DNA from 3 places in the Halomonas tibetensis genome. Region 2 is predicted to be linked to each of the others. Evidence: predicted binding sites of a transcription regulator. Region 2 holds the regulator's gene; each other region holds the start of a gene.

Region 1 (2,266 bases), on a different contig from region 2:
GCCGGGCTGGCTGGCCGGGGTGGGCTTCGGCCTGGCCGCCGCCAGCGCCTTTTCCTGCGCCCTTTGGATCACCGAGCACCGCCTGGCCGCCGTGGGCAGCACCCTGCGCAGCCTGCTCACCATGCTGACCGTGCTGGTGACCATGGTCATCGCCGGGGCCCTGGGGCTGGTGCCGGGCGGCATGTCGCTGCCCCAGTCGATGCCTGGCTGGGTGGGGCTCTTTCTGCTGGCACTGTTCTATGCGGTGGCCTTCTCGGTGCTGTTCATCACGGTGCCCAGGCTCGACATGGCGCGCAACGCCCCGGCCATGAACATGGAGCCGGTAGCGGCGCTGATGCTGGGTTACCTGGTGCTGGGCCAGACGCTCTCGCCGGTACAACTGGTGGGCGGTGGCATCGTGCTGGCGGGCATCGTGTTTCTGGGGCTGTCGAAGCAGGCCTGATGACAAGCGGTCTCCGTCTCGACGGCTGCGACGTCGCCCCTCGGCGACTCGACTTGGCGTGCATTTGCACATTATCGGCTTGCGCCACTCGGGTGATGCGACCACACTCCAGGTGTTATCAAACAGTGTTCTTTAATTAGGAGGATGCCATGAAACGCCTTACTCTCATCGCGGCCACTGCCGCTCTGTTTGTTGCCGGCGCGGCTGCCACCGCCCAGGCCCAGCAGGCCTTCTACCCCCAGCCCTATATCGGCGGTGACGCCATGTTCTGGGAAGTCAATCCCGACAATGCGTCCAGCCGCGATAGCGTCGGCCTGCGCCTCAACGGCGGCATGCAGTTCAACGACTACTTCGCTGTTGAGAGCCATCTGGGCAGCGGCGGCTCCGATGGCCCCGTCGAACTCGACTACCTGGTGGGCGCTTACGCCAAGGGTATCCTGCCGGTGGCACCGGAGTTTCGCCTCTTTGGCCTGGCCGGCTTCACCGAGGTGGATGTCGACATCGGTCGCGAGAGCGGCTTCTCCTATGGGGCCGGTGCCGAGTTCGACATAACCCCCAACGTCGCCGTAGGCGCGGACTACATGCGCTACCTCGACGAGTCCGATGCCACCTTCGATGCGGCCAGCGTGGGTATGCGCTACCGCTTCTGACGGTCGACGTCGACCCGCTCTTCCAGGCGCCCCGCGGTTTCCCACCGCGGGGCGCCTGCTTTTTTATGGTGCGCACCCATGCACTGACATGGTGCGGCAATCGTCCCGCTTGCCTCGAGGCGCTCCTGGAGCCCCTGTCTCCTGTCAGCGCCGCCACTCTACCTGGCATGACTGGCACGACTTGTGCTTAGATTTTTGAAGATACCTGACAGGCTGCCCGGGAGCTGCCATGACCGATTCACGCCCCACGCCGGATGCCGGCTTCGATGCGGCCCTCACGCCGCGACTGCTGTTTACCGACCTGGACGGTTCGCTGCTCGACCATTACAGCTACGACTGGAGCCCCGCGGTGCCCTGGCTCGCGCGGCTCAGGGAGCTGGGCGTGCCGGTGATCCCGGTGACCAGCAAGACGCGCAGCGAGATCGTGCCGCTGCGTCGTGAGCTCGGCCTCGAGGACACTCCCTTCATCGCCGAGAACGGTGCCGTGGTGGGCCTGCCGCCGACCTGGTGTCACGCCCGGTTGGACCGTATCGGCCCGGACGGCCTGGGCATCCGTACCCTGGGGGTGGATATCGGATTCGTGCGCAAGCGGCTCGCAGTATGGCGCGAGCGCCTGGGCGTGCGCTTTACCACCATGAGCGAGATGACGCTGGACGAGCTTGTCGCCTTCACCGGGCTGTCAGAGCCGGAGGCGCGCCTGGCACGGATGCGCGAGGGCAGCGAGCCGCTGATCTGGGACGACGACGAGGCGTTCCTCGAGGGTTTCCGCGAGGGGCTCGCCGGCGACGGCCTGCAGCTGGTGCGTGGCGGTCGCTTCTGGCACGCCACCGGCACCTGCCACAAGGGCAGCGCGGTGAGCTGGCTGATCTCGCGCAGCGAGGCGCTGCGTGGCCGCCGGCCGCTGACCCTGGCCCTGGGCGACGGCCCCAACGATATCTCCATGCTGGAGGTGGTGGATCAGGCGGTGGTGATTCGCGGCTGCCACGGCCTGACGGTGGCGCCGAAACAGCCGGCACTCTATCGCAGCGAGGCCACGGGCCCCGCCGGCTGGGCCGAGGGGGTGGCCTACTGGTGGGGGCGAGCTGACCGCCGGGTAATGCCGGCGGCGCAAAGACTCGACCTGGCAGCGGCCGCCGAGGCGGCAGGGGAGTCGCTGGCATGAGCGACTTCCACC
Region 2 (2,266 bases):
CTCCGGGGGCAGGATGGTTTCAAGTGACATGGCAGACTCAGCGAGCGCCGGCGCCTTGAGCGCGGGCCTGAGTCTTTTCCTTGTGCTTGACCAGCTGGCGGTCAAGCTTGTCGGCCAGGGCATCGATGGCAGCATACATATCAATATCCTGGGCTTCGGCATGCAGGTCGGCACCGGCAGCATGCAGGGTGCAGGCGGCGTGCTGACGCTCCTTTTCTACGGACAGGGTTACATGCACGTTGGTGATGTTGTCGTAGTGGCGCTCCACGCGAGCCAGTTTCTCGTCCACATAGCCACGCAGGGCATCGGTCAGTTCCACATGATGGCCGGTGATATTGACTTGCATGAGACGCTCCTTGGTCGTTGGTTATGAATCGATTGTAACCCTTTTTCCTGCCTTGCATACCCCTCGTGCCGCCGCCGTCTTAACAGGCCTGATGTCGGTCATCGAAGTCGTTTGCGATCGCTGGAGGAGGGGATGCCCATGGCCTCCCGGTACTTCGCCACCGTCCTCCTCGCCACCTGGATGCCGGCCTCGTCGAGCAGGGTCACCAGTTTGCTGTCGGACAGCGGCTTGCGGGGCGGCTCTTCCAGGATCAGCTTGCGGATCCTGGCGCGGATGGCGGTGCTGGAGTGGGCATCACCCTCGCCGTTGCCGCCGACGTGGCTGGAAAAGAAGTACTTCAGCTCGAACACGCCCCGCGGGGTGTGGATATATTTCTGGGTGGTGACCCGGGAGATGGTCGATTCATGCATCTCCACGACCTGGGCAATGTCGGCGAGAATCAAGGGTTTCATCGACTCCTCGCCGCGCTCGAGAAAACCGAGCTGGCGGACCATGATCTCTCGTCCCACCCGCAGCAAAGTGTCGTTGCGGCTTGAGAGACTCTTCATCAGCCAGCGCGCTTCTTGGAGGTGGTCCTTGAGAAACTGGTTATCCTGGCTCTTGTCCGCACGGCGGATCAGCGCGGCATAGTCGGGCTGGATGCGCAGCTTCGGCAGCGCCTCGGGATTGAGCTCCACGTGCCAGCCGCGGTTATCGTGGCGCGCCACCAGATCGGGGATCACGTAGTCGTTCTCGACGTCGGAATAGGCGCTTCCGGGCCGGGGGTCCAGGGAGCGCACCACGGCGATGGCCGTGTCGAGAGCGTCGTCGTCCAGGCCCAGGCGTCGCTTGAGCAGACGACGATCGTCCCCGGCCAGGGCCTCGAGGAACTGGCGGACCAGGCGACGCGACTGGGGCAGCAGGGGAGTGTCGTCGGGCAGGGCGGCGAGCTGCAGCATCAGGCACTCGCGCAGGTCCCTGGCGAAAACGCCGGTGGGCTCGAACTGCTGCAATCGCAGCAGCACCTGCTCGACCTCTGCGCTGCGCAGGCCCCCTAGCCCCTGGGCTCTGAGGCCGTCGCGGATCTCATCCAGGGGTTGAGCAAGATAGCCGGCGGCGTCTACGGCATCGATCAGGCTCTCGGCGACCTGGCGCTCCCTCGGATCCAGGTCGGTCATCGCCAACTGCCAGGTCAGGTGCCCCTGGAGACTCTGGCCCGCTGCTTCGCGCTCGAAGTCTGGGCCCTCGCCGCTGCCGGCGGGAACGCCCAGATCTTGATAGGTGTCCGACCACTCGCTGTCGGTGACGAGTTCATCCGGGATCTCGCTGGCCCAGTCATCCTCTGGCGTCTCGGTCACCGCCTGCTCGCCAAAATCCTCCTCTAATTCGAGCAGAGGGTTGGATTCCAGGGCCTGCTGAATCTCCTGGCGAAGATCGAGGGTAGAGAGCTGCAGCAGGGCGATGGCCTGCTGGAGTTGGGGCGTCATGGTCAGCTGAGTGCCGACGCGTAGCTGCAGGGAGGCTTTCATGGCCATCGTGACGGTCTGCCCTCGTATGCCGGGAAGTGGCCGGAAAGCATCACCCTAGCCCGGGTGCTGTGGGCTTGCAAGCGTTGGCTTTGCAACTACTGTGCCAGCCGCAAGCAGCATGCCGTCATGGGATAACGACTGGCTTATCATGGGATTGTGTCGTGAGAGTGGTGTCGATAAAGGATTATGGCCAGGTGAAGGCATGGTCAGAGACGGAAGTCCTGGCCCAGGTAAACCTCGCGGACACGCTGATTGGCGAGAATCTCCTCGGCGTTGCCTTCGGCGATGATCTGGCCATCGCCGACGATATAGGCGGTATCGCAGATGTCGAGGGTCTCGCGCACGTTGTGGTCCGTGATCAGCACGCCGATGCCGCGGGCCTTGAGCTGTCGGATGACCCCCTTGATCTCGC
Region 3 (2,266 bases), on a different contig from region 2:
TCGCAGGGCGCGCGCTCCAGCCCGAGACTCATGGCCAGGGGCATGGGCGCCAGCATGTGGGCACCGTCGAGCAGCCCTGCGGCGACCTTGTCCCGCAGCGTCGACCAGGCGTTCTGGCGCGACAGGGTCACCTCCAGGCCCTGGTCGGCGAACAGGCCACGTTCGCGGGCGACCACCAGCAGGACGCAATCGAGCAGCGGCATGAAACCCAGCTGCAGGTGCGGCAGCTCGGCCGGAGGCAGCGTGTTCATAGGCCCTTCTCCAGACGTTCGAGAATATCGATGACGCTCATGGCGACCTCGGCGATGCGCTGACCTCGGTCCATGGCCAGCTTGCGCAGCATTTGGTAGGCCTGCTCCTCGTCACAGCTTTGGTGGCGCATCAGCAGCCCCTTGGCGCGCTCGATGCGCTTGCGTTCGGTGAGCTGGGTTCGGGTGCGATCGAGCTCCTGACGCATCGCCTGAAATGCCTCGAAGCGGGCGATGGCGACCTCGATGATCGGCTTGACCCGCCCCTGGACCAGTCCGTCGACCACATAGGCGCTGACGCCTGCCTTGAGCGCCGACTGCATAATGACGGGGTCGTGCTGGTCGGTGAAGAACACCACCGGACGAGGGTTCTCGCGATTGAGCTGGGCCATGCTGTCGAGTGTGTCGCGGTCCGGCGATTCCATGTCGATGATCACCACGTCCGGCTGATGTCGCGCCACCATGTCATTGAGGCTGGCGGGGCTATTGAGGTGGCAGATCACCCGATGGCCCTCTCGCATGAGGGCCTCCTCGACCATGGCGGCGCGCAACTCTTCGTCGTCGACCAGTAGTACATCAAGAGCTGGAGGCATGGTGGGCTCGTCTAGGAGTGGTTGAGGAAGGCAGTGCAATTTGCGTTCCATCGTGGGGCGGAAGAGGGGGCCATACACCGCCGTTGGGGGCATGACAGGGATCTGGAGGCGGCATCGGTCGCTGCCCGAATGAGTGTTGCACTGCATCATGCTGGTGCAAGTCGCCGGCCGAGCGCAATGCCGTGGTGCGACGGAGGCCATTCGAGGAGTCCCGATTTGTGCCTGGCGCGATGCCTGTGCCTCCGGAGAGTCGGGCCGCGGGGAGTGGGGCGGGCCGAACTGGCACGTTCCTTGCTCAGTTCAGTGCCACAGCATAGACAATCTGCCGAGGGCCAGCGCCGGCCCTCCACCGACGAAGACGTCCCCTGCCGAAATCTCTAGATGCCGGCAGTGGGCGTCTTTGCGTTGGGGGCCAGCTCGCATTGGTCGGCGGCGAAACGAGGAGTCACCATGTATCAGGCCAATGATTCTGCGCCGATGAGCCGACAGGTTAAGACCACCTGCCCCTACTGTGGAGTGGGGTGTGGGGTGACCGCGACGCTGGAGAAGGGGACCCTGAACGCCTTGGAGGGAGACCGTCAGCACCCTGCCAACTACGGACGCCTTTGCGTCAAGGGCTCGTCGTTGCACGAGACCCTGGGGCAGCGGGGGCGCCTGCTCCGGCCGCGGGTGGATGGCGTCGAGGTTGACTGGGATACAGCACTGAAGGCGGTGGCCGAGCGTCTGACCGCCATCCGGAGTCAACAGGGCAACGAGTCGGTGGCGGCCTACCTCTCCGGTCAGCTGTTGACAGAGGACTATTACGTCGCCAACAAACTGTTCAAGGGGTTTCTCGGCACACCACACCTGGATACCAACTCACGGCTCTGTATGGCCTCGGCGGTGGCCGGCTACAAGCGTGCTTTTGGCGCCGATGCGGTGCCGTGCTGCTACGAGGATCTCGAGGAAGCCGAGCTGGTGGTGCTGGTGGGATCCAACCTGGCCTGGAACCACCCGGTGCTTTATCAGCGCCTCAAGGTGGCCAAGACCCGTAACCCGCTGATGCGCGTGGTGGTGATTGATCCGCGGGTCACCGACAGCTGTGAAATCGCCGACCTCTATCTGGGCCTCAAGCCCGGCAGCGACGCGTGCTTGTTCAATGGCCTACTGAGCTGGATGGCGGCCAGGGGCAAGCTCGATGAGGTCTATCTGACGCGCCATACTCAAGGGCTGGAAGAGACCTTGGCCGCGGCCCGGGAGGAGGAGTGCTCGGTGGCGGCCGTGGCCGCTGACTGTGATCTGGACCCGGAGCGGCTGGAGACCTTCTACTACTGGTTCACCAGTCAATTGCACGTGGTGACGCTCTACTCCCAGGGGATCAACCAGTCCTCCAGCGGCACCGACAAGTGCAACGCCATCATCAACTGCCATCTGGCCGGCGGCAAA

What was found. The regulator sigma-54, encoded in region 2, starts transcription at its own class of promoters, with help from an activator protein. The targets are predictions, from matches to a motif close to TGGCACNNNNNTTGCTNT.
Region 1: the regulator sigma-54 is predicted to act here: its motif matches at 1,265-1,282, upstream of ACFODV_RS10485 (HAD-IIB family hydrolase).
Region 3: the regulator sigma-54 is predicted to act here: its motif matches at 1,122-1,139, upstream of ACFODV_RS04805 (nitrate reductase).

What each region holds. Positions count from the first base shown of each region.
Region 1 is NZ_JBHRSQ010000013.1:14,768-17,033, forward strand. It holds gene ACFODV_RS10475 (EamA family transporter) at 1-442, shown strand, start outside; gene ACFODV_RS10480 (porin family protein) at 592-1,092, shown strand; gene ACFODV_RS10485 (HAD-IIB family hydrolase) at 1,322-2,254, shown strand; gene ACFODV_RS10490 (glycosyl transferase) at 2,251-2,266, shown strand, end outside.
Region 2 is NZ_JBHRSQ010000006.1:206,527-208,792, reverse strand. It holds gene ptsN (PTS IIA-like nitrogen regulatory protein PtsN) at 1-30, opposite strand, end outside; gene hpf (ribosome hibernation-promoting factor, HPF/YfiA family) at 38-346, opposite strand; gene ACFODV_RS02010 (RNA polymerase factor sigma-54) at 445-1,860, opposite strand; gene lptB (LPS export ABC transporter ATP-binding protein) at 2,061-2,266, opposite strand, start outside.
Region 3 is NZ_JBHRSQ010000007.1:413,925-416,190, forward strand. It holds gene ACFODV_RS04795 (CmpA/NrtA family ABC transporter substrate-binding protein) at 1-251, opposite strand, end outside; gene ACFODV_RS04800 (ANTAR domain-containing response regulator) at 248-841, opposite strand; gene ACFODV_RS04805 (nitrate reductase) at 1,292-2,266, shown strand, end outside.